Regions from separate parts of the Paenibacillus sp. FSL R5-0527 genome, predicted to be linked through region 1. Evidence: riboswitches for the same ligand, from Rfam matches in the RefSeq annotation. Region 1 holds a riboswitch; each other region holds the start of a gene.
The links. A riboswitch is a leader RNA that binds a small molecule or an ion and turns the genes downstream of it on or off. The one in region 1 is predicted to bind glycine.
Positions count from the first base shown of each region.

Region 2: linked by a shared signal. The riboswitch ahead of sdaAB (L-serine ammonia-lyase, iron-sulfur-dependent subunit beta) and the one ahead of gcvT (glycine cleavage system aminomethyltransferase GcvT) in region 1 are both predicted to bind glycine.
Region 3: linked by a shared signal. The riboswitch ahead of NYE69_RS02115 (amino acid permease) and the one ahead of gcvT (glycine cleavage system aminomethyltransferase GcvT) in region 1 are both predicted to bind glycine.

Region 1 covers NZ_JBBOYI010000001.1:5,049,104-5,059,342, forward strand. Annotated here, with positions in the region: gene NYE69_RS22265 (glutamate-5-semialdehyde dehydrogenase) at 1-389, shown strand, start outside; gene proC (pyrroline-5-carboxylate reductase) at 458-1,318, shown strand; gene mtnB (methylthioribulose 1-phosphate dehydratase) at 1,358-2,011, shown strand; gene gcvH (glycine cleavage system protein GcvH) at 2,115-2,510, opposite strand; glycine riboswitch at 2,709-2,813, shown strand; glycine riboswitch at 2,817-2,946, shown strand; gene gcvT (glycine cleavage system aminomethyltransferase GcvT) at 3,058-4,197, shown strand; gene gcvPA (aminomethyl-transferring glycine dehydrogenase subunit GcvPA) at 4,216-5,580, shown strand; gene gcvPB (aminomethyl-transferring glycine dehydrogenase subunit GcvPB) at 5,568-7,400, shown strand; gene NYE69_RS22300 (undecaprenyl-diphosphate phosphatase) at 7,708-8,619, opposite strand; gene NYE69_RS22305 (DedA family protein) at 8,704-9,330, opposite strand; gene NYE69_RS22310 (ABC transporter permease) at 9,377-10,239, opposite strand, start outside.
Region 2 covers NZ_JBBOYI010000001.1:2,307,433-2,317,671, forward strand. Annotated here, with positions in the region: gene NYE69_RS10110 (S8 family serine peptidase) at 1-2,686, opposite strand, end outside; glycine riboswitch at 3,298-3,403, shown strand; gene sdaAB (L-serine ammonia-lyase, iron-sulfur-dependent subunit beta) at 3,797-4,462, shown strand; gene sdaAA (L-serine ammonia-lyase, iron-sulfur-dependent, subunit alpha) at 4,497-5,378, shown strand; gene NYE69_RS10125 (TetR/AcrR family transcriptional regulator) at 5,911-6,507, shown strand; gene NYE69_RS10130 (HlyD family secretion protein) at 6,552-7,913, shown strand; gene NYE69_RS10135 (ABC transporter permease) at 7,910-9,172, shown strand; gene NYE69_RS10140 (IS1595 family transposase) at 9,899-10,239, opposite strand, start outside.
Region 3 covers NZ_JBBOYI010000001.1:456,624-466,862, reverse strand. Annotated here, with positions in the region: gene NYE69_RS02130 (nuclear transport factor 2 family protein) at 1-1,045, opposite strand, end outside; gene NYE69_RS02125 (HAMP domain-containing sensor histidine kinase) at 1,216-2,250, opposite strand; gene NYE69_RS02120 (response regulator transcription factor) at 2,237-2,932, opposite strand; glycine riboswitch at 3,345-3,424, shown strand; gene NYE69_RS02115 (amino acid permease) at 3,567-4,916, shown strand; gene hprK (HPr(Ser) kinase/phosphatase) at 4,964-5,878, shown strand; gene NYE69_RS02105 (ABC transporter ATP-binding protein) at 6,154-6,957, opposite strand; gene NYE69_RS02100 (FecCD family ABC transporter permease) at 6,957-7,988, opposite strand; gene NYE69_RS02095 (FecCD family ABC transporter permease) at 7,985-9,025, opposite strand; gene NYE69_RS02090 (iron-siderophore ABC transporter substrate-binding protein) at 9,018-10,094, opposite strand; gene NYE69_RS33595 (zinc-binding dehydrogenase) at 10,217-10,239, opposite strand, start outside.

The DNA.
Region 1 (10,239 bases):
GGGGCTGCGCAGCCACGAGACGCCTCGTGGCCTGGGCGAATCCGGCAACCGAAGAAGACTATGCGACCGAGTACAACGACTATATTTTGAATGTGAAGGTCGTTCGCAACTTGGAGGAGGCGCTGGATCATATCCGCCGTTTCGGGACCAAACACTCGGAATGCATCGTTACGGAAGACCGGCAAACTGCGAAGCTGTTCCAGCAGGAAATCGACGCGGCCGCCGTGTACCACAATGCGTCCACCCGGTTTACGGATGGCTTCGAATTCGGCTATGGGGCCGAAATCGGCATCAGCACGCAAAAACTGCATGCCAGAGGACCGATGGGCCTGCCTGCGCTGACATCCAGCAAATATATCGTTACGGGGAACGGGCAAATCCGGGAGTAAATCTGCAATAAGCCTGAAAAAAATCCCTGTTAGCCAATATCCATTCTCTACATCAGGAGGTAATTCCCATGAACCCGAACATATCCCTTGCCTCCGCCTCGATTTGCTTTTACGGCGCCGGTTCGATGGCCGAAGCGATCGTGCGCGGACTGATCCATAAAGGCGTCGCCGCCGCGGAGCAAATCGCCATGCTGAACCGCTCGAGCCAGGAACGGCTGGCCTATTTGTCGCAGACTTACCGCGTCACGGCCGCAAACGAGGAAGCCGCCAAACGGCAGCATCTCCGGGAAGCTTCGATCATCGTCCTGGCGATGAAGCCGAAGGATGCCGGGGAAGCGCTTAGCGAACTCGGCCCGATGCTGCGCGAAGGGCAAATGATCGTCTCCCTGATCGCCGGTCTGTCGATTGCGACGATCCAGGCGCTGCTCGGCGGCAACATCCCGGTCGCCCGGACGATGCCGAACACGTCCTGCTCCATCGGCCGCGGCGCCACCGGGATCTCCTTCTCCGCCGAAATGTCGGAGGAGCAAAAAGCGCAGGTCTTGTCCATGTTTCAAGCGGTCGGCATGGTGAGCGTGATTCCGGAGGAACGGATGGAAATCCTGACCGGTGTTTCCGGGAGCGGCCCCGCATATATTTATTACATGATGGAAGCGATGATCGAAGCGGGCATGGAAGGCGGCCTAACGTCCGAGCAGGCGCGAGAGCTAACGGTGCAAACCGTGCTTGGCGCCGCCCTGATGATGGCGGAAACCGGCGAAAATCCGGCCAAGCTCCGGGCCGACATCACTTCGCCGAACGGCTCGACCCAGGCGGCGCTGGAGGTGCTCGAAGCGGGCGGGTTCCGGCCGAACGTGAAAGCCGCGGTGCACCGCGCCGCCGAGCGGTCTTTGGAAATGGGCGAGGCGGTTCGAAAGTCGCTTTTGTAAGCCAAAATTCTGGATGAAGCACGAAGGAGGACGGCCTGGATGAATTTTTCGGACATTCCGTTGGAGGAAAAACAAGCTGCGCTCAGCGAACTGCGCGGCGTCAAGGAGCAGCTTGCCGCCCGCGGCTGGCTTCCGGCCATGAGCGGCAGCTTGTCCGTCCGGGTCGGAAGCTTTGCGCCGGGCAATTATCATTTTGCGGTGACGTCGGGCATGAAAGGCCGGACGAACCTTCCGGCCGAGGAGTTCCTGTTTGTGGACGCCGCCGGAACGCCAAGCGAAGCTACGAAGCTGACGCCCGGCGAAGATGCGCCGGTCCACGCGAAGATCTACCGGATGACCGGCTGCGGCGCGATTCTCCACGTGCACACCGTATTTAACAATGTGCTCAGCGAATATTTCGGCGACGAAGGATTCGTTCCATTGCAGGGCAACGAGCTGATCAAAGCGCTGGGCATCTGGGAGGAGGACGCCGCTGTACGCATCCCGGTCGTGCCGAATTACGCCGACATCGCCGAAATGGAAAGGCGGATTCCCGCCGCGCTCGACACCCGGGTTCCCGGCTTGTTGCTGCGGGGCCACGGCATCTACGCCTGGGGCTCCACCGCGTTCGATGCCGTATCCCGTCTGGAGGCCTTCGAATTTATGTTCGAAGCGTTGTACCGCTCCCTCCTGCTCCCTCCCAAACGCAAATGATCGCACCGAGCAACCTTGCGGCCAGCGAAGCAAAAAGAGGCAATGCGATAAGCAAGCCGAATCCTCATCGCTGCCGCGAGGTTTTTTTGCCTATCACAGGCCTTTATCTTTCAAGAAACTCCGCATAAGCTTTGGCATCCATCAACTTGGAAAAAGCGGCGGCGGGGTCTTCCCGAAGCTGAATCCGCACCATCCATCCCCCATCGTAAGGTTCCTCGTTCACCAGCTCGGGCGCCGTTTCCAACTCCGTGTTGATCTCCAGTACCGTTCCGCTGACCGGCGTAAACAAATCCGCCACCGTTTTGACCGATTCGATCGTGCCGATGCCGTCCTGCGCTTCCACTTCCGTTCCAAGGTCCGGCAGCTCCACAAATACAATATCGCCCAAGCGATGCTGAGCCACGTCGGAAATGCCGATTTTTACCGTTCCGTCCCCCAAATCCAGCACCCATTCATGTTCATCGCTATACCACAGATTTCCCCTAATATTGGCAGACATGCGTATTCCTCCTCTTCCGGATCTTTCTCGTTCAGATTATTCCAAACCTAGCTGTAGTGTCAATATTACTAACATAATTTATAGATTCAAAAAATGAAAGCGTTGCATAATACAAAAATAAAATATTTTTTATATTTTCATGATAAGTTTATTGACATATTTCGCGGTTTTGAGTATTAATGTAGATGTAATCAGCGGTTGAAGGCAGAGGGAGAGATTACAATTCCAGGCAATTGTAACGCCGAAGGAGCAAGCCGTTGCGGAAGCGGTGAATCTCTCAGGCAAAAGGACCTCTGCCGGACGCGTCTCTGGAGAGAATTCGTCTTTATCGACAGAAGGCGGATCACCCAAGGGGAAACCTGCTTTTTCAAAAATGCCGGAGCGCAAGATGACCGGTGTTTTGCCGCAGGGTAACTCTCAGGTACAAAGGACAGAGCCCGGGAATATCCGATTCGTTTGCCGGTCGGAATTTCTTGGCCTGTCTTTTTATTTTTTCATGATATGTGCAGGTAAAATACGGCCCACCGCGGCCAAACGAGGTGATGAAATGTCCGAACCCGTAGAACCCCTATTGCAACGAACGCCGCTATACTCTTGTTACTCCCGGTATGAAGGCGTGCGCTGCATCGATTTCGGCGGCTGGGAGCTGCCGGTGCAGTTCAGCGGCATTCAGAAGGAACACGAGGCCGTGCGCGAGCGGGCCGGCTTGTTTGACGTATCGCATATGGGCGAGTTTTACGCCGAGGGTCCCGGAGCGGGAAGTTTTTTGCAGCGGATGACGACAAACGACGTGAGCCTGCTGGGGCCGGGAAAAGCCCAATACACCCTGCTCTGTTATCCGGACGGGGGCGTTGTCGACGATCTGCTGGTGTATAAACGGGACGAAGGCAAATACATGCTTGTCGTCAACGCCGCGAACATCGCCAAGGATTGGGAATGGCTGCGCCGGCATCTGCCCGCCGAGGGCGTCAGTCTCTGCAACGTTTCCGCCGCCACGGCGCTGCTGGCGCTGCAGGGACCGCTGGCCGCCTCCATCCTCTCTCCCCTGTGCGAAGGGTATGATCCCAGCGTTATGCGCCCCTTCACGTTTAAACCCGCGGCCCGGGTCTGCGGCATTAAAACGCTGCTCTCGCGCACCGGCTATACCGGCGAGGACGGGTACGAGCTTTATGTTGCCGCGGAAGACGCCCCGGCCCTTTGGGACGCGCTGATGCGGGCCGGCGAGCCTCGCGGACTCGTGCCGGCGGGGCTCGGCGCCCGGGATACGCTGCGCTTTGAAGCCGGCCTTCCCCTCTACGGGCAGGAGCTGTCGCCGAGCATTTCGCCGCTGGAAGCCGGCCTCGGCCGGTTCGTGAAGTGGGACTCCGGCCCGTTTATCGGGCGCGAGGCGCTGCTCAGGCAGCATGAAGAAGGCGTACTGCGGCGGCTGGCCGGTCTGGAGATGATCGACCGGGGCATTCCGCGCGCGCATTATCCGGTGTTTGCGCCGGGCACCGAGGACCCCATCGGTGAAGTAACCACGGGCACGCAATCGCCGACGTTCAAAAAAAACCTCGGCCTGGCGCTGATCGCCGGCGCCCACGCGGCGGCCGGCACCGTGCTCGAGGTGGAAATCCGCGGCAAACGGCTGAAAGCCAAAGTCGTCCCCCTGCCGTTTTATCGCCGAAACGCATCCGCCAAGCCGTGAAAGGAGTACGAGAAACTTATGATAAAACACCGTTATTTGCCGCTGACCGAACAGGACCGGGCCGAAATGCTGGAAGCGATCGGCGCGCCTTCGCTCGAAGCGCTGTTTCAGGATATTCCCGAGGAGATCCGCTTTAAAGGCGCGCTGCCGGTTTCGCCGCGGCTCGACGAATACGCCTTAACCCGGCACATGTCCGCGCTCGCCGCGCGCAATGCCGACACCGACCGTTACGCCAGCTTCCTCGGCGCGGGCATTTACGATCATCATATTCCTTCCGTCGTCCAACACGTCATTTCCCGCTCCGAATTTTACACCGCATATACGCCGTACCAGCCGGAGATCAGCCAGGGCGAGCTGCAGGCGATCTTTGAGTTCCAGTCCTACATCTGCGAGCTGACCGGTCTTAAGGTGGCCAATGCCAGCATGTACGACGGAGCGACGGCACTTGCTGAAGCCGGCTCGCTGGCTGCGGCCGCCACCCGGCGCAAGCGGCTGGTCGTGGCCCGGACCGTTCACCCCGATGCCCGCGAGGTGCTGGCGACTTACGCGCGCGGCCTGAATCTGGAGATCGCGGAGGTCGGCTGGGAAGCGGGCGTTACCGACCGTAAGGCGCTGGAGACGGCTATCACGGAAGACACCGCCGCCGTGCTGGTGCAAAACCCGAATTTCTTCGGTTCCCTCGAAGATATCCGCGCCATCGGCGAGCTGATCCATGCGCGCGGAGGCCTCTTGATCGTCAGCTGCAACCCGCTGTCGCTGGGCCTGCTGGAAGCGCCGGGCAAGCTGGGCGCGGATATCGTCGTCGGCGACGCGCAGCCGCTGGGCATCGCGCCTTCCTTTGGCGGCCCGACCTGCGGATTTTTCGCCGTGGCGGACAGCTACATGCGGCGGATGCCCGGGCGGATCGTCGGGCAGACGACCGACCGTAACGGCAAGCGCGGGTTCGTGCTGACCCTGCAAGCCCGGGAGCAGCATATCCGCCGCGAAAAAGCGACCTCCAACATTTGCTCCAACCAGGCGCTGCTCGCCCTCGCCGCGTCTGTGTATATGTCGCTGATGGGCAAACAAGGCATGGCCGAGGTCGCGGAGCTGAACCTGCAAAAAGCGCATTACGCCAAAACACGCCTGGCTTCCATCCCGGGCGTAGGCCTCCCCTTTCCGGCCCCGGTTTTTAATGAATTCGTCATCCGGCTGCCGGAAGGCGCCGATCCGCAGCGGCTGCAGCAAAAGCTGCTCGAGGCCGGATTTATCGGCGGATTTGATCTGGGGCGCAGCTACCCCGAACTCGCCGGACATGTGCTGATCGCCGTGACCGAAAAACGCAGCAAAGCGGAAATCGACCAATTCGTCAGTGTAATGGAGGAATCGATATGCGCGAAATAAATGAAACCAAGCCGGAGGAATTGCTTATTTTCGAACGCAGCCGGCCCGGAAGGATCGGTTATTCCCTGCCGGAATGCGACGTCCCCGCCGTGCCGAAGGAAGAGCTGGTGCCGCCGGAAATGCTGCGCCGCGAGGGGCTTTCGTTCCCGGAAGTGTACGAGGTCGATGTCGTGCGCCATTATACCGCCTTGTCCCGCCGCAATTTCGGCGTTGATAACGGGTTTTATCCGCTTGGCTCCTGCACGATGAAATACAACCCGAAAATCAACGAGGATGTGGCCCGTTATCCCGGCTTCGCCAAAATTCATCCATATCAGCCGGAGGAAAGCCTGCAGGGCGCGCTGGAGCTGATGTACCGGCTGCAGCGGGATTTGGCCGGGATTACCGGCATGGACGAGGTCACCCTGCAGCCGGCCGCCGGAGCGCATGGGGAATGGACGGGCCTGATGATGATCCGCGCCTATCACGAAAGCCGCGGCGAGAAGCGGACGAAAGTGATCGTGCCGGACTCCTCGCACGGCACCAATCCGGCCAGCGCTGCGGTCGCCGGCTTTGAGACGGTGACCGTCCCTTCGAACCAGCGCGGCATGGTCGATCTGGACGCGCTGCGGGCGGCCGTCGGCGAAGATACCGCCGCCCTTATGCTCACCAACCCGAACACGCTTGGCCTGTTCGAGCAGCAAATCGTGCAGATCGCCGAAATCGTCCATGCCGCCGGCGGCCTGCTGTACTATGACGGCGCCAATTCGAACGCCATTATGGGGATTACGCGGCCCGGCGACATGGGCTTTGACGTCGTCCACCTCAACCTGCACAAAACGATGAGCACGCCGCATGGCGGCGGCGGTCCAGGCGCAGGTCCGGTCGGCGTCAAAAAGCGGCTCGCGCCTTTTCTCCCCGAGCCGACCGTCGTCCTGGACGAATCCGGCCGTTACGCCATCCGCGGCCGGCGTGCGGAGGGGGCGGCAGGCTTCGCCCCGTTGGTAGGCACGGAAAACCCGCCCGGTTCGGTTAGTTCCGTTGGTTCGGTTGGTTCGCTCGGCTCGGCTGGCTCGGTTGGTTCAATTGGTTCGCCTAGTTCGCCTGGCTCGGTTGGTTCGATTGCGCCTGGTTCGCCCGGATCGGCTGGCTCGGTTGGTTCAATTGGTTCGCCTGGTTCGCCTGGCTCGGTTGGTTCGATTGCGCCTGGTTCGCCCGGCTCGGCTGGCTCAGTTGGTTCCGACGGCCCGTCCGTCTCTCCGACTTCTGCCGCCTTCGTCGGCTCGCCCAGCCCAGCCCCCGAAGGCAACTCGCCGGGTACACAAGGCTCAGCCTCCATCGGCCGGGTCAAAGCGTTTTACGGCAATTTCGGCATTCTCGTCCGCGCTTACGCCTATATCCGCAGCTTGGGCCCGGAGGGACTCCGCCAGGTTTCGGAAAACGCCGTGCTGAACGCCAACTATATGATGAAACGCCTGGCTCCTTATTACGAGATGCCTTACGAGGATCAGCCGTGCAAACACGAATTCGTCATGTCCGGCAGCGGGCTGGCCCAATACGGCATCCGCACGCTTGACGTCGCCAAGCGGCTGCTGGACTTCGGCTACCACCCGCCGACCATCTATTTTCCGCTGAACGTCGAGGAATGCATTATGATCGAGCCGACGGAGACCGAAAGCAAGGAAACGCTGGACGGGTTTATCGATTGTATGATCGCCATCGCCAAGGAAGCGGAGACGAACCCAGGTCTCCTGCTGAACGCCCCGCACACTACGCCGGTAACGCGCCTGGACGAAACCGGGGCCGCCCGGAAGCCGGTGCTGAACTGCGCCTGCGGGTAACGGAAACCAATGAACGACACACCAAATGCAAAAGTGCAGTTGATTTTCGCCAAAAAGCCCCAAAACAGCTGATCAAGTGCAAAAGTGCATTTCATTTTCGGATAGTATGCTAAAATTCACCAATTTAAGCCGAATTAACTGTACTTTTGCATTTCAACCGCTCAAATATGGGAATTTACGACAGATGAAATGCACTTTTGCATTTCCTTGCAATAAGTCGTAACAACCAGGGAACAAAGACACGAATAAAAGCAAAACCGCCTTCCCGGGAAGGCGGTTAATTCATGTTCCACGAATAAGGCCCGGCTTAAAAGAAAAACGCGAAATAGATCACGATCGCCAGCAAAATCCGGTACACCGCAAACGGCACCAGCTTGACGCGGCCCACCAGCTTCAGGAAAAAGCGGATCGACAGCAAAGCGAACAAAAACGCGCTTATGAACCCGGCGATAAAAAAGGGCAGGGTGTCCGACGTAAAATATTGCAGGTTTTTGACCAGCGAAAGAGCGCTGGCTCCGGCCATAATCGGCACTGCCATGATGAAGGTAAAATCGGCGGCCGCCTTGTGGCTTAAGCCCAGCAGCACCCCGCCGGAAATCGTCGATCCCGAACGGGAGAAGCCCGGCCAAATCGACAAGCATTGGAAGAGGCCGATCGTAAACGCCTGCTTGTAAGTGATTTGGTCGACGGTTTCCACCTTGGCCCGCTTTGGCGCAAACCGGTCGGCCGCAATCATGAGCAAGGCCCCGACCACCAAACCGATCAATACCGTAGCCGTCGAGAACAGATGCTCATCGATAAAATCCTCAAGCAGGACGCCCAATACGCCGGCCGGAATCAGCCCGACAATGACCTGGGTTAGCTTGAGCCGCGATCCGCCGCCATGTTTAAGCTGCCGAGGCTGGTACGACCCGTCCTCCGCCACGATCATCTCGTCGGACCACGCCGAAGCGCTCCCTTTCTTTCCCATAAAACGGGACAGTCCGAGCAGTTCCATAAACCGGTTCCAGAACACGACTACCACGGCCAAAATTGAGCCGAGCTGGACCACAACTTTAAACGTGTTGGCTACGTATTTGGTACCCAGCAGTTGTTCGGTCCGCAGCCACATATCGTCCACAATGATCATATGCCCTGTCGACGAGACGGGGGCAAATTCCGTAAGTCCTTCCACCATCCCCAGAATAATTGCTTTGATCAGATGCAAAAAATCAATCATTTCAGCTTCTCCTTTGCTAGTCAATCATCCCATCCGTCATTCTACCATTCGTCCATTCTACCATTTCGCCTATGATTTCGTCCATCAGTCCGCCGGCTGCTCCGGCTGCTCCGGCGTCCGGCGGGCGCCGCCGCCCCTTCTTTTGCGCAGCCAAAACACCAGCACGGCCGCCGCGGCGACGGCAATCACTCCGTAGGCGACATGGGAATAAACGTCCATAAACGCGACGATTTTTTCCCAGTTGCCTCCCACCGCCGCGCCAACCAATACGAGGGCCACGTTCCAAATCAACGTGCCGATCGTCGTAAACAGCAGGAACAGTCCGAACTTCATTTTGGCCATTCCCGCCGGTACGGAAATCAGGCTGCGGATGAGCGGGATCATGCGGCAGAACAGCACCGTCCAGTAGCCGTAGCGGTCAAACCAGGCGTCCGCTCTGCGGATGTCCTCCTTTTTGAGGCGGAGAAAACGCCCGTAGCGGTCAACCCAGCCTTCCAGCCGGTCCACGTTAACCAGCAAGCCGATCCCGTACAGGATCACCGCCCCCAAGATCGAACCCAAGGTGGAGGCGAGGATGACCCCGGCCGGAGTCAGGCTGGTGTAAGTGGTCATAAAACCGCCGAACGTCAAAATCACTTCCGATGGAATCGGCGGAAACACATTTTCCAGGGCGATGAGCAAAAAAATACCGAAATACCCATACTGCTCCATAAAATCCGTAATCCAATTATTTTCCACGTCGTACCTCCAAACCGTTTTATCGAATCGCTTTTTTCACATTGCGCAAATAACGGGCCCGAATCAGCAGAAAATAGGCGGCTTGCGCAAGCAAAAAGCTGGCTAAAATGAAGGCCGTCTGCCAGGCCACGGAAAAGCTGAACAAGCTCTGCATCGCCTTGAACGCGAACAAGCTGTGCACGATCGCCAGCGCGATCGGCACGAAAAACAACAGGCCCACCTGTCTGGTGACGATGCCGGCCAATTCTTTTTCCGTCAGCCCCAGCTTCGCCAGCGCCCCATACTGCCGCCGGTCATACTCCAGATCGCTGTACAGCCGGAAATAAAGGAAGCTTCCCGCCGCGATGAAAAACACCGTACCGACCAGCAGGGCAAACAGCAGCAGCGCCCGGTACGTTGTCCGCTGCACCTCGTATAACGTGCCGCTTACCGTCAAGGCATAGGGCTTATCCATGTCGTAGCGCATTCTTCCGTGATCCGTCAGCTCCGCCGCTACGCCGAGCGTCGATTCCACTTTATCCACATAGAAGCCGGTAAATCGGTCGACCCGCCGCTCCCCATCCTTCGACGCCGCCTCCAGACGCTTCAGCAGTCCGTCGCTTACGACCAACCCGGAAAAGGAGCCCTCCAGATCGTTCCCCGCCCGCTCGATCAAAGATTCCGGAATCGCCACATGCCGCGTCAGTCCGCTTTCCCGGACCCGGGTGCCCGCCGCCCCTCCGGTAAACACATAGCTGGCCGGTTTTCGCTGCTCCAACAGCCGCAATTCCCGCTCCGAGCCGAGCAGCACCAGCGCTTCCCCGTCCGCGGGCTCCTTCTCGTCAAAAGCGATCCCCGCCGCCGTCACGGCCCGTTTATAACCGGAAAACGAAATCAGCGGCA
Region 2 (10,239 bases), 2.7 Mb from region 1:
TTTCATTTGATTTTTCGCTTTCGTTGCCGCTGTAATCGATTGCGGCGACGGCGTAGTAATACGTGGCGCCGGTCGCGGTGGAAGCGTCCGTATAAGCCGTTTCCGCCGTCGTGGCGATCGCTTCGTAGCCCGTTCCCGAAGCTTCGGAGCGATACACGGTGTATTCCTTCACGTCTTCATCGGCCGGGGCGGACCAGGAAAGCTCCGCGCTGCCGACGAAATTGACGGAACCGCTAAGCCCGCCGGGAGCCGCCGGAGCCACGTCGTCCGGAGCTTGCAGCGACAGGTCGTCAAGATACCAGCCGGCTTTTTGTACCGAACCGTCGGACGTTAAATTGAATTGCAGATAAACCTGCTGGCCGGCATAGGGGCGAAGGTCGATATATTGCGTCTTCCAGCCGCCGCTCGTTCCCGTAAATTCGGCCACCGGCGCGAAAGCGTAATCGCTCTCCTCGGAAGCGATATACACCGTGCCGTAATCCCGGTTGTTTTCAAGATCGTACCAATGTTTAAAAGAAAGCAGCGCCCCTTCCGGGCTTCCGGTCAGATCGATCGGAGGCGCCAGCAGGTAGGAGTTGGCGTTCGCGGAATAGGTGCCGCTCAGGTTCGTGGCGTACACTTTTTCCCCCGAATAGGCGCTGCCCGGGCCGCTGACCGGCGCTCCCCAGGCCCATGTGTTTCCCGTTCCGCCGGAGGCGTACCCGATCACACCGGACTCAAAATCCTGCTCGTATCCGGGCTGAATCCCGGCCGACACGGTCACGGAATACGGGGCGGTGTCAAAGCCGTTGCCCCCGTAATCGCTGACCCTGATGTAATATTCAAGCCCCGCGGTTCCGACCAGGAAGGACGGGACGGTGGCTTCATAGACGCCGTCCTGGCTCGTTCCCGACACGCGCTTCGCAGGCAGGTATAAATAATGCTCGGTTCCCGCCTCCCGGGCGTAAAATTCAACCGAAGTCACGGCGACATTATCGGCCGCATGGGCGGTTAACGTTACGTCGAAACCTTCATATATTAAAGAAGGCGGAGTATGCTCCAGCACCGGTTCTTCGAAATCGTCGCCGGCGGTTGCGACCCGGCCGGACACCGTTCCGACCCCTTCGAGCACGGAACCGACGGCGTCCAGCGCGTTGACGATGCCATGGCCGTATCCGTTGTTCGGCGTGTTCGGGAACTGGCTGTCCGTGCGCGGCGTCGCCGTGCCGGTGAGGACTTCTTCGAGCTGGTCGACCGTCAGCGAATGGTTGGCCTGCAGCAGCAGCGCGGCGATCGCGGTCGTATGCGGGCCGGCCATCGAGGTGCCGTTCCAGCCGCCTTCATAACCGCCGCCGGGTACGGAGGAGCGGATGTTGACGCCCGGCGCGGATACCTCCGGCTTGATCTCGCCGTAAGGCGAGGGGCCAAGCAGGGAGAAATCGGCCAGGTTGCGGTTGATGTCCGTCGCCCCTGTGGCGAATGCCTCCGGATAGTTGGCCGGATTGGCGACGGAACCGGGACCGCCCGGATTGGTGAGAGTCGTATTTCCGGCCGAAAATTCGGGGAAGATCTGGGCGTCCCGCCAGGCTTGCACGATCGGGCGGAACCATTCGTCCACCCCCGAGCCCCCGCCCCACGAGTTGTTGACGACGTCGGGAGCCAGTTCGGGATGGAGATTCCCCTGCGCATCCACTGGAGCGAGCAGCCATTGCCCGCCGTCCAGGATAATGGCGTCGGTGGTCGACGGGTTGAAAATGCGCACCGCGATCCATTTTGCCCCGGGCGCTACGCCGATTTGGTTCGAGCCGTCCGGCTCCGATCCGACCATCGTGCCCATCGTGTGGGTGCCGTGCCCGTCGGCGTCCGCCGGGAGCGTGGCGTGGCTGTGCGGATCGTACCAGTTCAGCTCGGGGTTGACGATGTTTCCGGCGGCGTCAAACCCGCGCCACTTAGCGCGTAAAGCCGGGTGGGTGTATTCCACGCCGCTGTCGAGATTGGCGACGACGATCCCCGTCCCGTCGATGCCTTGGGCCCACACCTCGGGGGCGTTGACCTGGGCGATGTTCCATTCGACGCTGCTCGGCTTGACGGCTGCCGCTCCGGCGTGATCGGCCGCGGCATCCTTGACGGATGTTCCTTGACCGGCCGCCGCCTCCTGTTTGTCGATTTCCACCTTATCCAGAAACCGCTCTTCGTTGGGCAGAATCTTTTCTACCTCTGGAAACAGGGCGATTTGGTCAAGCACTTCTTTTGTACTTGTCACCGCCATGGCGTTTACGATAAAGTAGCTTTTGTAATCCTTAACCTCTCCGGACTTTTGCTCCTGCCTCAAATAGTTTTCCAGGCTGAATTGGGTGCGGGAAGCCGTTTCGCGCAGGGCGCTGATGACGGAGGTCCGGGCCGACAGCTTGGCGGCCGAAGGCGTCGCTTTTTGGGTTGCGGCTTTTTGCAGGGCCAGCTTGGAAACGGAGGCCGTATCGGTCTGTTCTTTTAATTTGACAAGATAAGTCACGTAATCGTCCTGCTTGAACTGCGTCGTGAGCTTGTCATCGATCTTGGCTTCGGCAATTTGCGGCGAGCTGGATTTTAAACTGGTGCTGGCCGCAGCGCCGGCGTTTTCGGCATAGGTCGCAGGAACAAAAGTAAGCACAAGGAGGATCGACATACCGAGTGAGAAATTTTTACGGAATCTTTTGAATCGGATCAACTTCTTCACTCCCTCTTCTAGGTTAATGGTTCCTTTGGAACATCCTCTTGTGGCAGCCCGGAGAATTGCCGGCTGTCAGTTAAAACCGGAGACGACCTGAGAGACTTGCGAAAAAAAGACGGACATTTATCGTAATTCCAAGCATCACCTCCTTTCATGGGAGAAAAGTTAACACTAGTTGCCGTTGAGTTGAGAAAGAGAGCCGCTTCGGGCAGCGGGGAGCAAACGCTTGGCGGTCGGGCCCGGTTTATACGGCAAGCCGGATTAGAACATAACCAAAACGTGAAGCGGAAAACAGTGAGGTATCGGCGATAAATTCAAGCCTTCGTTGAACTACCGATGGGGTTAAGGTCGGTTGAATTATAAATTCGATAGGAAAAGTAGGTTATTTTCAATAAAAAATAAAAATAGGTAAATACTGGCTTGTTTTGAAAATAGTATATCTATGAAAATGAAAATGCACAAGTAGAATTTTATGAAAATATACATATACTCATAGAAAAATAGGAATATTTTACTATATTATTTGGCATCTAGCTGAATTTGTATGTTAGCTATATTGACATATGGTGCTTTTCGTTTTACATTAATTACAAAATGATATCGCGCGAATGAGGGTCATGGGAGAGTCCGCTTTGGAGGCGGCACCGAAGGAGCAAATAGCCGGCCATGCGGGGCGGCTTTGAATCTCTCAGGTACAAGGACCATGGCCTGACGCGACTCTGGAGAGAGCGAAAGCCACCCAAGGGGTACGTGGTTCCGGCCAACGGAAGCATCAAACTCTCAGGTAACGGGGACAGAGAGAAGGCAGCAAGCCTTTTTTCTGTCCTTTGTGGTGCTTGGAGGCAAGTATCGGCTTCCTTATATCGCTGGAAAAACTGCCGCTAAACGCGGTCTGCCGTCCTTGAATATACGTCGATATACGTTTTTCTTATCATGAAGTTGGTACATAGCAGCATACTCGGCATCGAATCTTGAATTCAGCCTGGCCCAAGCCTTCGCTTCGGTGCTGAAAACCGACCTTTTTGAACACGTACTAATAGGGAAAGCTGAAAGTAAGATTTTTGCGAAATGGTGAAAACAAAGATATGGGGAACGGGGAAGATGACCATGCGGTTTAAAAATGTATTTTCGATTATTGGTCCGGCGATGATTGGACCGTCCAGCTCCCATACCGCGGGGGCGGTACGGATCGGGCGTTTTGCGCGGCAGCTGTTGGAAGAGGTGCCCGCCGAAGCGCATATCTGCTTCTACGGATCGTTTGCGGAAACGTATCAGGGGCATGGCACGGATCTGGCCGTCGCCGGCGGGATATTGGATTATCGCACGGATGACGAGCGCATCCGGGAGTCGCTGCAAATCGCGGAAGAAACGGGGATAAAGCTTGACTTTACGACCGGCGTTCAGCCGGGGGTCCATCCCAATACGGTAAAAATCGCACTGGCCGGCGAAAACCGCAAGGTCGAGGTGACGGGCGCGTCGATCGGCGGCGGGAACATTGCGATCCAGGGCATCAACGGGTTTGAGGTCAAGTGTTCGGGCGAGCTGCCGACGCTTGTGATCGAGCATGCCGACCGCCAGGGCATGTTGGCCGGCATCACGGCGCTGTTCAGCCGGGCGGACGTGAACATCGGCTATATCATAACCGACCGGAAGGGCAGGACCGAAGAAGCCTTGACCGTCGTCGAGGCGGATGGGGCGATTCCGGGCGCGCTCATCGAAGCGGTCGAAAAGCTTCCGCACGTGAGCCGGACGGCTTACATCGATTTAACGTAAAGCGTTTGACATCAAAGTGAAGGGGTAGATAAACATGCGTTTTCGGAATTTGCGGGAGCTCGTCGTTTTGTGCGATAAGGAGGCCCTGACGATTTCGCAGGTGATGCTGCAGGATCAGGCGGCGGAAAGCGGCCAGAGCGAAGCGGAAATCATGGCGGCGATGGCTGAGTATTATCAAATTATGAAGGAAGCGGTACGCCGAGGATTGACGGAGGAAATTACCTCGACGAGCGGGCTGACGGGCGGCGATGCCAAAAGGGTGAACGAATACCGCGGCAGCGGGGAGCCCGCCGCGGGGGACATCGCCTGTCAGGCCATGGCTTACGCTTTGGCGGTCTCCGAGGTCAACGCCTCGATGGGGCGGATCGTGGCCACTCCGACGGCCGGCTCCTGCGGTATCATCCCGGGGGTGTTCGTCAGCGCGCAGGAACGTTTTGGCTGGGAGGATGAGCATCTGGTGCGAGGTTTGTTCTGCGCCGGGGCGATCGGGTACGTCATCGCCAACAACTCGTTTATCTCCGGCGCGGAAGGCGGATGCCAGGCGGAAATCGGCTCGGCGATCGGCATGGCGGCGGGCGCGATGGTCGAGCTGCGCGGGGGAACGCCGGAGCAGGCGGTGCACGCCGTCGGTCTGGCGTTGAAAAATACGCTGGGCCTGATCTGCGATCCGGTCGGCGGTCTGGTTGAAATCCCCTGCATCGTCCGCAACGGCTTCGGGGCGGTCAATGCGCTGGCGGCCGCGGATATGGCGCTTGCCGGCGTGCGCAGCGCGATTCCGTCCGACGAAGTCATCGACGTCATGCTGGAGGTCGGCTCCGCGATGCCCAGCCGGCATCGGGAAACGGCCCAGGGCGGCCTGGCCCAAACGCCGACCGGCCGCAAAATCATGAAAGAGCTGCGAAACCGGAAAAAATAAGCAAGCAGAGTCCCGCCCTTTGTACGATAGGGCCGGGACTTTTTTGGTTGAGGTGTCCGTTACGGGAAGACTAGCCATTGAGGCGCTTTCGCAGCTAAACGTACGATAAAAACCAGGCGCCGCCAGGGGCCTGGTTTTTATCAAGTTAAATAACGTTATTCAGTCTCTTTATTATCCGGCAGCGCGATGTTCACCGGCAGAGTCGGGCGCTAACAGCCGGCTACAGCCAACAATTGATCTTAAAGCCTTGAAAATAGCGGAATAAATTCCCTCTATTTCTCTCAAATGGATGGATATCGCCGAAATAAAAAGAGTAATAACGCGCTAAAATCAACAACCAAATATTAATCAATAAAAAGCGAAAACGAGCAATAAAAAAACGCTCAACACGGAACGAGAAAAATTTTTAAAGGTTTTTTGCAAAAAATACCTTGCCATCCGTCTGTGGAAGGAGTAAAGTAAAAATCGACCAATTGACTATATTCTTATTTTGGTCAATCAGTCATTTTCGCGAGGGGAGGTGCTATGGGGATTGGCTCAAATCAACCGTCGGGAAATGGTGATTGAAGCCGCCGTGAAATGTTTTTCGCTGTTCGGCTATAAGGCGACGACGATGGATCAAGTGGCCAAAATCGCCAATGTAGCCAAGGGGACTATATATACATTTTTCTCCAACAAAGAAGAGCTGTTCGATGAAATTCTCCGTTCCATCATTGCGGAGATGAAGCGGCTCACGGCGCAAAAGGTGGATGAGAATAAGCCTTTTTTCGAGAATCTCTATCAAAGCATGGATGCCTTGCTGGAGTTCAGAAGCGAGCATGAGCTGCTGGCCAAATTGTTTCAGGAGGTGCGCAATTTCGGTACCCAGCAGGCGCGGGAAGGTTTGGAAAAAATCGAAAGCGCCATTCTGGATTATTTGGAGCGGCAAATCACGCTGGCTGGACAGCGCGGTGAAATTCATGCATTTGATCCGAAAGTGATTTCTTTCGTCATGCTGAAGCTGTACATAGCGTTAACGTTGGATTGGAACAAAAACCACGAGCCGCTGGAGAAGGAGCGAATCAAGGAATCCATGCGGATTTTTCTGGCGGGAGGCCTGTCGGCCGAGCGGCCGCGCATGAACCATTAACAGTTCAAACTTAAGTGAGATGATATTTGGAGGAGTAGAGGAAGATGGAAAAGCTAAGAGCACTGATACCCAGGTTGTTGATTTATGTTGCGATCGTTCTGCTCATTGCGGGCGGAATCTGGATCCTGAACTCGAACCAGATTACCTCCGGCAGCGAAAAAGAGAATCGCCCGACGGCGTTTATCGAGGCTGATCAATCGAGCGCGAGCTTTAAAGTCGGCGGACGGATCGTCGAGCTGCTGGCGGAGGAAGGCGATGAGGTGAAGAAGGGGGATATCCTGGCCCAAATCGAAAGCGATGAGGTCAAAGCCAAGGTATCCCAGGCCCAGGCGGCGGTGGCCGTGACCGAAGGCCAGATCGGGCAAGCGGCAGCTTCCGTGAATGCGGCGAAATCGAAAAAAGCGGAGGGTGAAAGTGCCGTTTTCCTGACGGCGGAAACGATCGACAAACAGATCGCGCAGGCGCAGGCGGTGGTTCAGGCGGCCCAGGCCAAGGTTAATGGACTCAAAGCGGGAGCGCGCCCGCAGGAGCTGAAGCAGGTGAAAGTCCAAATGGAAGCGGCCAAAAAAGCTTACGACATCGCCAAGGACAATTTGCAGCGGACGTCAGGCTTGTTTGCCGAAGGGATAGTCAGCCAAGCCGATTTTGACAAAGTGAACTTGTCCTATACGCAGGCGGAAGCGTCTTACAACGCCGCGGTCGAGCAATACAACATGGCGAAAGAAGGCGCCCGACAGGAGGAGATCGATGCCGCCGAAGCCCAGCTTGAGCAGGCGAAAGCGGCTTTGGCGCTGGCCGAGGCCAACAAGGCGCAAATTGAAATCAAGCGCCAGGATGTGGACGCGGCCGTGGCGATGATCGAGCAGGCCGAGGCGGCCCAGCGGACGGCCGAGTCCGGCAAGAAGCAAGCAGCCGCAGCACTGAAGGAGGCCCAAACCTATCTGGGCTACACCAAGCTGATTGCTCCCGTAGACGGGGTAATTGTGTCCCAGTCGGCGGAGCTCGGCGAAATCGTAGGTTCCGGGTTCCCCGTTTTTACGATTCAGCAGACCGAAGCGGTCAAGACGGCGAAATTTTATTTGCCCGAAACCGAGATGGCCGGCCTGAAAAAAGGCGATATCGTAAACGTGAAGCTCGTTGCCGACGGCAGCATGCAGAAGGCCAAGGTCGTTACGATAGCGCAGGCGGCGACGTTCGCTTCGCAAAAAGCGACGCAGAATACCGGGGACCTGGACATCCGCTCCTTCGGCATTAAAGTTCAGTTCATCGATTTGCCGGACACCGCCGCGACCGGGATGACCGTGGAATGGTACGGCAAGGACGGCGGAACCTCTGGGGGACAGGCGGGAACTGAGGAATCGCCGGACAAAGCGGGCAAAGCGGACAAAGCAGGTGAAGCCCAGTGAACGATAGGCTTACGATAGGCTCTATGCTGGCGGAAGAGTGGAAAAATATTTTCAAGGACCGGGTGATCTTCGTCATCCTGCTGATCGGGCCGATTTTTTATACGTTTTTTTTCGCCTCCCTTTACAGTCATCGGGCGGTTTTGGAAATTCCCACGCTCATTTACGATGAAGATCAGAGCCAGTTAAGCCAGCAAATCATCCAGGCGCTGGATGCGCATCAGTCGATCAAAGTCGTCGGGGAAGTCCATTCGAGCCGGGAACTGCGGCAAGCGATCGATAACGGCGAAGCCAGAGCCGGGGTGATCATCCCGGCCGATCTGGAAGCCAAGCTGAAGCGGGGAACGCCGACGCCGATCGTCGCCGCGGTGGATGGCACCAACCTGATGATCACGAACGCCGTCGTCAAGGGCGCCAACGAAGTGGTCACGACGTACAGCTACGGAACGACGACCAAAAAGCTGCAGCAGCAAGGAATGAAGGATGAACAGGTGAGCGCGACCTTATCGATTATCCCGTTTACCTCGCGTACACTTTATAACCCGACCTATGATTACGTGGATTTCCTCGTCACCGGGATGGCTGGAACGACGCTGCAGCAGGTCATGTTTATGGCCGTCGGGATGGCGGTCGCCCGGGAAAAGGAAGAGCGGACCTGGAGCCGCTTCGCCGTGTGGAAGAGAAGCCCGTGGAAAATCATGTTCGTCAAAATGTTTCCGTATTGGCTTATCGGTATTTTGAACGTCTTCGTCGTCATGGCGATTCTCACCTCCGTGTATGAGCTGTCGTTCCGCGGGTCGGCGTGGTCGATTTTGCTGATCGCCGTAGTCTTCTCTTTTACCGTGGCGTCAGTCGGTTATTTGCTCAGCCTGATTGCTCCCAACAAAATCACGGCGCTGCAAATTTCCATGCTGGTCGCGCTCCCTTCTTTTTCGCTGTCGGGACATTCCTGGCCGATGGAGGCGATGCCCAAATTTCTGCAGGTGATCGCCCACGGCCTGCCGCTGACCTATTTTCTCGAGGCGGTGCGCGCGGTGATGCTGAAGGGGCTAACGACCGCCCAAGTTTTGAAGGATTGCATAGCGACCGGTTTGATCGGTTTGATCACATTGCTGGCGTCGCTGCTTTATTCCCGGTTTGTATCGTTCAGACATACTGCGGATCACGATGCGGACCAGGTGCTGGCGCCGCCGGTTCCGGCGTTCGCGGAATCCTCGCAGCCCCCGGTAATGGCGGCCCAAACGACGACAACGCCAATGTAGGATGTACGATGCACGGCCGGCCATGACGGCAAGGATTTCCTCGACATCAGCACGCGATCACCGAAAAGCAGATCGAGCAGCTGCTAGTCGAACATCGCTCGTGGTGCCGGGAGTGACCGTGGCCCGCTAACCTAACAGTACAATTCTAGTCTAGTTCTAAAAGTTCCGCTATTTTGCGCGTTTCAACCGGTATCGCCAAATTAGCGGAACTTTTTGTGTCTATTTTGGGGGAGAGGCGATTTGGGAGTTGGGCGAAACGTTTGGTAAAGCGAGAGTGACGAGCTTCTACGATCAGACAGAAGTGGTGTTTCATTGTTATAGGCCATCAGTCCGACCTAAATCAACTGCCAAACGAATTAAAGTATTCTTTTCTTGGGGTGGGAGGCAGATCAACACTTACTGTCCGGGCGCTTTGCACGATTATCCCGTTTGATCAGGTAGCAGAGAAACAGGCAAGCTCGGGAGAAGAAAATATTTGGTGGAGAAGCAGATAGGTTTGAGATAATTTAGAGCTTAGGAAAAGAAATCAGGTTTAGGGGAAGTGAAACAGACCGGACAAGAGATCAAGACAGGAGATCAAGGACAAGACGCGAAGGAAACGAAAAGACCGTGATTATGCTGTAGCATGAACCCTTCAATCTGCAGCAACGCTCGCACTCTTCATGCTAACCCACTTCAATCAAATTGCACCGCATTAAGCTAACCCCTTCCGTTCCAGCGCCATGATCAAGCCGCAACCGCAAGGGGCTGGTTCGGTTGGCGCGCGATCAGCTTGCGGTAAGGGATCGCCGGAATCGCCACACACATCTGCAGTAACTTCTGCCGAATCGTTTCTTCCGCTCCAGGCAGTCCTCCTTGCAGGCGCAGCCGGCGGCGTCCGGTGTATTCGTTTAGATACGCCTGCAGATGCTTCAGCCCCAAGGCTCCATACGTACTCTTCAGCGATTCCCACGCCTCTCTCACCACTCTCCGCAAGGGCGCATACAGCCGAAAGGCCTGAGGGAACAACTGTACCGCCGATGTATGGACATCCACATGCCCGTTGATGAACGCATCGAGTTCGTGAC
Region 3 (10,239 bases), 4.6 Mb from region 1:
GCATCACGTCACCGGCAGTCTTTTCGCCGGTCGTTGCGTCCTGATTGGTGATTCTGTAATGAATGGCCGCCCAATCTCCGCTGATTAGCATATTATCGAAGCTAATACGCTTTACATCGGTCGATTCAGCAGCGTTCTTTACGGAAGCCTTGTATTCCTCAAGGGTCATGGTTTCATCATTCGTATGGTACTGCAGGTTGCTGTCATAAAAGGTATCTGCCCCTACCGACCAAGCATCAAAGCCCTGATTCCAATTTTCAAAATCGTTCAATATGGCATTTTGAATCTTCTTAGCCATATCGTTTTCGATCGGCGTGGGATAGGTAACAGGATACTTGGCTTCAAGATCCGTTGTATCAGGGATCTTCGCATTGACGATGGCATCCAATGCAGCCTGCTGTGCCGCTTTCGCCTGGTCGGTCTGGAAACTTGTCAAACCGTCAAAATCTGCGCCCTTTGTTCCGGCCCAGCCTTCCACAACCCGAGTGCCCAGTTCATCTCCATAGTCCTTGAAGTGGACAAACTCCATCACGCTTCCGTCCGAAGTTTTTTTGGTCTGTCTGTTGGTCGTTGAAATGTCGTATCGAATCGCAGCCCAGTCACCGGAGATGATCATATTATTGAAGTTGCCCATCTGAATATCGCTGGACTGCAGCGTCGCATTCATGGAATCCTGATATTCCTTCAAGGTGAGCTTCACACCGTGTACGTTATAAAGGGAATCCTCAGTATACAGAATATCGCCCCAGGTTTCCCAGGCATCATAGCCTCTGTTCCAGTTTTCAAACCCGTTCAGCAGTCTATTCTGAATGTTCTTCCCCATTTCCGTGTCGATGGGGGTGGGATTGATGATTGGGAAAACAGCCGCAAGTTCTTCCGTGTTATCGTAGGAATCAGAAATACTGACTACGGGTTCAACCGAGCTGGAATTTGCTGTATCTTCAGCATGGCCTGAATCCGTAGTGGCTCCACACCCCGCAGCAATCATCCCGATGGCCAAGGCTGTCATGCTCGCCATCAACATCTTTTTCATATTCTTTTTCATGTTCTCAATCTCCTTCTGTGTTATCGTTGTTAGGATTACTGTGTGTATGAGCATATCTTAATGGGCGAAGGTTGAGCGAAAGTAAAAAGAAGTCATAATTCATATGAAAGCAAAAAAGAAGCGCAAACCGCACCGGAGTCCGATTTGCGCTTTTTATTGTATTTCATACGTTAGACGGGTAACGTGATAATAAAGGTGCTACCTTCTTGAGGTTTACTTTCCACGCAAATTTCACCGCCACACAGGGAAATGATGCGGAAAACAATGGAAAGGCCGATGCCGTTGCCCCGTACAGCGGAGGTCGTGTCGTGCTGATAATATTTCTCAAAGATATGCGCGGCGGTTTCTTCGTCCATGCCCACACCGCTGTCGGAAAATTTAAGCGTAAGCTGATCTGAGGTGCATTTGGCGGAAATTTTGATTTCTCCGTGTTCAGGGGTGAATTTGATGGCGTTGCTAAGCAGATTGATCCATACCTGTTCCATCAGTTCCGCATTGCCCACATAAGATATATCGTCAACATCCAGCTCCAGCTCAATCTTCTTCTGTTCGATTTTCGGAAGCAGCAGGATTGCACACCGTTTTATTTGCTCGGATAAATCGTATGCTTCTTTTTCGGTGATGATTTCACAGGCTTCGACCTTGGAAAGCAGAAGCGTGTTCTGCGATAGTGTGGACAAACGAAGGGATTCATCGGCAATGACCCGAAGATACTGAATCCGTTCCGGGCTCTCAATGCCGTCTCCTGTGTCAATAAGGTATTGGGCAAACCCGGAGATTGAAGTAATCGGCGTTTTGAATTCATGGGAAAACTCGTTGACAAAGTTTTGCATCTCTGCCTTCGTGTTTTTCAGTTCTGCCGTCATGCGATTAAATCCATCATAGATGGGTGCATATTCTTCCGCCTTTCTGCTGTCTAACCGCACCTCCAGATTGCCGTCGGATACTTCTTTTATTCCAATCAACAGATCACCCATTTTCCGGCGGACGGATCGTAGCGTAAAAAGTGTTCCCAAACCGACAACAATAATCATAAGCGGAATGATAGCCAGCATGGAAAGAGCGTTCTCCCTGTTCATGCCCAGCCAGTATGTAGCGATAAGCCCATAGGCCATCACTGCGCCGATAACTACGATTGCGTCTGCAATGAAAACCCACCGGAATTGAACCAGCTTAAAGATCGCGTCTTGATTATATCGTTTCATGGCCGCCTCCCATCTTATGGATGACCGCTTTATATCCAAGTCCCCGAATGGATATCAGGTCGAATTCTTTGCACATCGAAAACTTGTTGCGCAGACGGCTGATGTAGGTTTTGATGGTATCGTACTCTGTCTCGGAGTCGTAACCCCAAATCTCGTCCATCAACTGCTGCTTGGTGAATACGACATTGGGATAGGAGAGAAACTTGTACAGCAGGTCAAATTCCTTGTTTGTCAGCGGAATTGTTTCTTCGTTATATTGGGCGGAAAAGGTGTTCTGCTCCATGGAGAAGCCGCCGATCACAATGCGCTTTTCGTTGGCAATCTGTGCTCGCCGCAGCAGTGCCTCAATACGCCAAATCAGTTCCTCATAGTCGATGGGCTTTGTCATGTAATCATCCACGCCCGAGGCAAATCCCTCCTTTTTGTGGGAAAAGGCGTTCATGGCCGTCAGCATGATGACAGGCGTCATATCGTCGCTATCCCGCAGGGTGCGCACCAGTTCATAACCGTTCATGTTCGGCATTTGAATATCCACCACGAGCAGATCCATATGTTCGCGATCGAGAACTTCCAACGCTTCTTGGCCATCAGCAGCTTCTTTGATTTTATATAGTGGGCTGAGTTTCGCTTTCGTCAAAAGACGCAACATCTGGTCATCTTCAACGATAAGAATGGTGACCATACATTCCCTCCTTTCAGAGTTATTTTAAAGTATATCTGCGAAGGGTTGAACGGAAGTAAATAGAGTAAATCATCAATGAGTGTGATGATTTGTGAGCTATGGTTTTAAACGTTTGAGGTATATTTGTCCGCATTTTATTATACCGTATTTTGCACTATCTAAACTGATAAGGCCCTCGTATGATTTGTGTTCGGGATAACCCTTCGCTCGGTTAAATGAATAAAGTTATCCGTTACGTTTACCGTTACAGACAGCCCGGGGAAACACTGCCGTAATCAAACCTGGGCGAATGGGAATTATCTCGTTGACAAAATTTTTCACTGCGAGTAATATTGAAAAATATTTAAATGGGTTGTTACAATAAAAATTAAATAGTTGGCAAGCTATGATTGCTATGGATCGTACTATAGCAGGAGCAGCTTCTGGAGAGACCGCGGGATTCCGCGGCGCCGAAGGGTTCACAATCTCAGGCAAAAGGACAGAAGAGTACTGAATATCTATTTGTTATTTCGAAAATAGTTAATAACAAGTCTATTTAGTTATTCTTATGACCGGGAGATTGGAGCGCATCCAGTCTCTTTTTTTATTGGATTTAATCCATTGTTCAACTTTTCACGTTAAGGAGGAGTTTGGTTTGGCACAACAAGAATTAAAGAGGGATTTAGAAAATCGGCATGTTCAACTGATTGCCATTGGCGGCACCATTGGTACCGGATTGTTTCTCGGATCGGGCAAAGCCATTCAACTGGCGGGTCCGTCCATTATCTTTGCTTATTTCATCGTGGGGATCGCCGTGTTTTTTGTGATGAGGGCGCTGGGAGAACTCCTGTTGTCCAAAGCCGGATATCAATCTTTTACGGACATTGCCGAAGACTATCTTGGACCGCGGGCCGCGTTTATAACCGGATGGACCTATTGGTTTTGCTGGATCATGACGGCTATGGCCGATGTGATCGCGGTTGGGGTGTATGTACAATATTGGTTTGATATCCCGCAATGGGTGCCTGAAATTATCTGCTTAGTTGTTTTATTAGGACTTAATCTGTTAACCGTAAAAAATTTTGGCGAATTGGAGTTTTGGTTTGCCTTAATTAAGGTAGTGACGATTCTCGCATTAATTGCCATTGGGGTCGTCTTGCTGGTGATTGGATTCAAAACGGATACGGGAATGGTTACGGTCAAAAATATTTGGGGACATGGCGGCATATTTCCAAACGGAGTTCCCGGGTTCTTGCTTTCCTTCCAAATGGTTGTGTTTGCCTTTGTTGGTGTGGAGTTGGTGGGGGTATCGGCCGCGGAAACATCCAACCCGGAAAAAAATATCCCCTCGGCGATTAATAAAATTCCGCTTAGAATTTTATTCTTCTACGTCGGCGCGATTATTGCCCTATTGTGCATCAATCCCTGGACGGAGCTAAGCCCGTCAGAAAGCCCTTTTGTTAAAACGTTTAGTTTGGTCGGGATTCCGATTGCCGCGGGAATTATTAACTTTGTCGTATTAACTTCAGCCGCTTCCGCTTGTAATAGCGGGATGTTTTCAACCAGCCGAATTTTATACAATTTGAGTAAGAATAACCAGGCTTCATCCCATTTTGCCAAGCTGAATAAAAACCATGTGCCCAGAAACGGGTTATTGATCTCCACGCTTGTCCTATCCGGGGGAGCTCTTTTGAGCAAGCTTATTCCGGAGCAAGCGTTTGGCGTCGTCACCACCATTAGCGCCATTTGTTTTATTTGGGTCTGGGGTGTGGTTCTTGTTTGTCACATCAAGTATAAAAAGACGCAGCCAGAGTTGCAGGCAAAATCGAAATTTAAAGCTCCGTTTACCCCCTTTGTTAATTATGCAGTTCTGACGTTGTTTGCTATAATTCTTATAATTATGCTGGTTGCCAAAGAAACACGCATGGCCTTATTATTGACGCCGCTGTGGTTTATTCTGCTGTTTGCTTTGTATTATTCGAATCGAAGAAAAGCGGGTAAATAATCTTAAACAGTGTCATTCCAGAATCATTAATCATTGGGGAGAACAACATGAAGACGATCACGGTGCAAAGTCTTGCGAATATGTTTCATATGGAAGTGCTTGCCGGGGCGGGCCGTATGGACCGTGTGATTACCCGTCCGCGGGCGCACAGACCCGGGCTGGAGTTTGTGGGGTATTTTGATTTTTTCCCCATGGAGCGGGTGCAAGTGCTTGGCCGTAAGGAAGTTAACTATCTACTGACATTATCTATTGAGGAACGCAAGCTGCATATCGGCAACATCGTCAAATATCATCCGCCCTGCTTTATTGTGACGTCAGGACAGCAGGAGATCCCGTATCTGACCTTGTTCTGCGATCAGGAGGGGATTCCGCTGCTAAGGACGGAGGAGACGACAACGGAGTTTATCGCCAAGCTGGACAGCTATTTGGTCAAAGCGCTTGCGCCGGAGATATCGATCCATGGGGTATGCGTGAATGTATCGGGCATTGGCGTCTTGCTCCGCGGCAAATCCGGGATCGGCAAAAGCGAAACCGCCCACACGCTCATCAGAAGGGGCCACCGGTTCGTTGCGGACGATATTGTGGTGCTGAAGAAGCTGGGGCCAACGACTTTGCTCGGAACGCATAACGAAACCACGCGCGAATTCCTTGCGCTGCGCAGCATCGGCCTGATTAATGTCGTACGCCAATACGGGCGTAGGGCTTTTCAGGACGAGACGCGGATTGTACTCGACATTGAATTGGCTTCATGGCGGGAGAATGCTCTGAACAATGAGCTGGAACGGGAACCTCAATTCACGGAATATCTCGGCGTCAAGATTCCGCATATCGAGGTCCAGCTCCAGCCGGGACGAGATGTGGCCGGTCTGATTGAGGCGGCGGCCAACAATTGGTATCTCAAGCAGCTCGGCTATAGTGCCGCCGAAGAGTTCATGCAGCGGATCGAAAACAAAATGCAGTAAGTGCGGTTGGATTACAAATAGATACTTCTTGTGCTCAGTATCGTCCCCATAAAATAGAGAAACTTTAGGGTCCTATTTTCCGAATTTGAGCCTATTCATCACGATAGGGGAACTATTGGGTCTTATTTTTCGATGAACACGTCGAAAGGCGGCCTTTCGCTACTAAATCGTGGGAATAGCGCCATAAAATTCCTTTATTATACGCAACATGGGGGATATCGGCTGAAATAACGCCTTTTTTTTTCCTTTATGTTGTCACCCGAGATCGGCCGTCTCTATTCATTACCATGATACCGCCCTTTGGGCACTACCAACGGAGAGCCCGAAATGGGATCTTGTATCACCGTGCAATCGAGCCCAAAAATGTCTTTTACCAATGTGGTTGTAATCACCTGAGACGGCTCGCCCTCCGCCACAAGCTTTCCTTGCTGAAGCGCAAAAATATGGTCCGCATAACGCGCGGATAAGTTGATATCGTGAAGAACCATGACAATCGTAGTTCCGTGTTTACGGTTAAGGTCCGTGAGCAGGTCAAGAATTTCGACTTGATAGGTGATATCCAAAAAGGTTGTCGGTTCATCGAGAAATAAAATGTCGGTTTGTTGCGCCAGAGCCATGGCAATCCAGACGCGCTGCCGTTGACCGCCGGAAAGCTCGTCAATATTGTGATTGGCAAACTCCGTTATATCCATAATTCGCATCGCTTCGGCAACGGCTTCATAATCTTTTTTAGTCCATCCGCCGAACAACGATTGGTGCGGAAACCTTCCCCGTCCAACCAAATCCGCTACCGAAATGCCTTCCGGAACAATAGGGGATTGCGGCAGCAGTCCAACCACGCGCGCCAGCTGTCTTGGCGGCATTTTGCCGATGGGCTTTCCGTCAATCGAGATTTTGCCGGATTTAGGCTTTATCAGCCTTGCCAGTGTTTTCAGCAGCGTGGACTTTCCGCAGCCGTTGGCTCCAATAATAACGCTTATTTTATGACTGGGGATAACAAGGTCTACACCTTGGATAATCGTTTTATGATCATAGCCGGCCACGAGCTGTTCGGCTTGAAATAGATGCGTTGGTTTCATTATAACTCGCCCTTTCGATTCATTCGGATGAGCAGGAAGATCAGATACGGCGCTCCGAGTATTCCGGTCATGATGCCCACAGGGAATCTGTACTCGAAAGCAAATTGTCCGATTAAATCTGCCGCCAACACTAAATTTACGCCAACAAGACCAGCCGGGATTATGTTCGAGAAGCCGGCTCCGGCCAGTCTTTTCGCGATCGGCCCCGAAAGGAAGGAGACAAAAGCGATTGGCCCGGTGGTAGCGGTAGCCAGAGCAATCATGCACACAGAACTCAAAATAAGCGCTATTCTTGTCTTGTCCGTGTTCACTCCAAGCGAAGTGGCCGATTGTTCTCCAAGTTCCAATAGACTTAGATGTTTTCCCAGCACGATAGCAATAGGCGTAAAGATCAATACCGTTAGGACAAGAGGCGGAAGTTCGTGCATTTGCGAGCCATTCAGACTGCCGCTGAGCCATCTGATCGCTGCGGGAATATCTTGTTGAGCGCCAACCAGCAGCAGGTAGGAAATCAGGGCGTCAAGCATGGCCTGTATGCCGATTCCGACGAGGATCAACCGCCCGACCGAAAATGTCTTCCCCCTGGACAGTACATAAATAATGATAACCGTAACAAGACCGGCAATCACCGAAGCAACGGAAACAACCGCCCGGTTTGAATGAAGTAGGGTGATGCAAAAAACAGCCGCCGCGCTTGAGCCGGAGGTAATCCCGATGACATTCGGGTTCGCAAGGGGGTTGCGCAGCATAGTCTGGAAGATGTATCCGGCAACACCAAAAGCAAATCCGGCGAAAAGACCTGCCAGCATTCTCGGTAGACGTATCGAATTCACCGCAAAAGACACGCCTTTGAGCTGCTCTCCCGAAAGCGCCCGGATGACATCTTGAACCGGATAAATGGTGTTTCCCAGTAACAGCATAGCGCAGCAAAGCAAGCATGCAAGTACTGCAAGGAAGCCGGTGATCAGTATCCACCGGCGGCGTCTTTGACGCCGGCCCGCCATGATAAATTCAACAGAATGATTTTTCATAATGAACGCACTTTCGATCTCATCGCTAATATGATTAGGATTGGAGCTCCTATAAACGCTGTAACCACACCGACTTCAAGTTCTCCCGGGCTGCCGATGAGCCTGCCGCACACATCCGCTATTGTCAAAATGATGGCTCCCGCAATAGCTGACATGGGGATTACCAAACGCAGATCGGGCCCAAGCATGAGACGGATGACGTGCGTGGCCAAAAGCCCGATAAAACCAATCGGGCCTGCGAGGGCCGTAGTCGCCCCGCATAGAACAACACCTGCAAAAGCCGCGACAAACCGCAGTAATCCTGTGCGAACGCCGAGTCCGGTCGCGGCATCATCCCCCAATGCCAGCGCATTTAGCGCCGGTGCAGTCATTACGGCGATCAGTATGCCAACGATCAGAAACGGGGTGAATGTGGCTATAGCGCTCCAGGTTGCCGAGCCGACGCTGCCCACTTGCCAGAACCGGAATTGATCCATGACATAGGAGCGTGGAATCATGATGGCGGTGACCAGAGAAGAAAGCGCGGCGCTTGTGGCGGCTCCGGCCAAAACAAGCTTAATGGGCGTGGCGCCGCCACGCCCCATAGAGCCGATTCCAAATACGAACACCGCAGTAATCGCGGCTCCGGCTAAAGCTAGCCATATATATTCATTTGCGGTGCTTATATTCAAAAATGCAATTCCGCAAACCACAAACAAGGACGCGCCTGTGTTCACTCCCAGTATACTCGGGTCCGCAATCGGGTTGCGCGTGACCGATTGCATAAGCGCTCCAGAGACTCCAAGCGCCGCACCGCAAAATAAACTGAACACGGTTCGGGCAATTCTTTTGCGAACCACGTTAGCCCCGAAGGATTGGACATCTTGATGAAATAAACCTTCTATCAGTTCAGGAAACCTTACCATCCGAGACCCTAAGACCAGAGATGCAATTACGCACACGCCGAGCAAGACTGCACAAATCACCAGAACTGTCGGAAAATGCTTCGGCATATGTAAGCTTGGTTGTTTGTCTTTTGACACCGAAGAACTATTCATTGATCTTGTCAATAGCTCCTCCTATTAATGCTAGATATTCATCAATGGTATAAGCTATCGAAAGCGGGTTAGGAGTTCCGGCAGCTACTAAAGGTGTATCGCTGTCGATAAAGGCGACAGAACCTCTTTGGATCGCAGGAATTTTACCAAGTAGTGAATCGGCTTGGAGCGTCTTCAGCAATTCGTCATTCCCATATCCGACGATGAGATCGGCATCGTAAAGGGCCTCGACATTCTCAGCGCTTAAATTCAAGGAGTAGCTGTTAGGGTCCGTAATCTGTTTCGTAACACTTTCAGGATAAACCATTCCCAGCTCATACAAGAAAGCAACGCGAGAGTCTACAGGCGTATAAATATGCAATTGCGACAAATCTTCAGCCGAGAAGTTAACCCAAACCACTTTTTTGCCTTTCATTTGCGGATATTGGCTTAGTTTTTCGTTTACCATGTCCTCGGTGTCCTTGATGAGTTGTTCCCCTTCCGCTTTCATGCCCATGCCTTCTGCATTCAGCAGGACTTGCTCTCGCCATGTGGTGGACCAAGGAGCGGTCGGATAGGCCACAACCGGAGCGATTTGGCTAAGAAGATCGTAGTCCTCCTGAGTTATCCCGGAGTAAGCGGCAAGAATGACATCCGGGTCCGCATCGGAAATCGCCTCAAAATCAAGGCCGTCCGTATCCTGAAAAACGTTAGGATCGCTTACGCCAAGTTCTTTGAGTTTTTCCGCTGTCCAAGGCAAAAGCCCGCTGCCATCCTGAACGCCGAAGTTCGCCGCCGAGAAGCCTACGGGAACAACTCCGAGAGCGAGAGCAACATCATGATTCGCCCATTGAACGGTAACTACCCGTTCAGGCTTGCTTTCAATGACAGTTTCACCGAAAGCGTGTTTGATCACGATCGGATATGCGGAATTCGTATCTGGCGAAGCGGGCGCTTCAGTTTTAGACGTTTCGGCCGAAGTTGGTGCGGATGTTGAACTTGATTGCTGGGCTGAGCAACCAACTAGCGAGAATAAAAGCACAATCGAAACAAGTAATGTTCCTAATGAGGCATTTCGTTTTGCATTCATTGGCAGACCCTTTCGTATCAAGAACTGTATTTTTAAATAGTGCTTTTAATTGATAATGATTATCAAAGTCAATATACAGTCCCCTTGCCGGGTTGTCAATGAAAAATTTGTAAGAGCGTTTTTCAAATTAAACCTGAGTTTATGT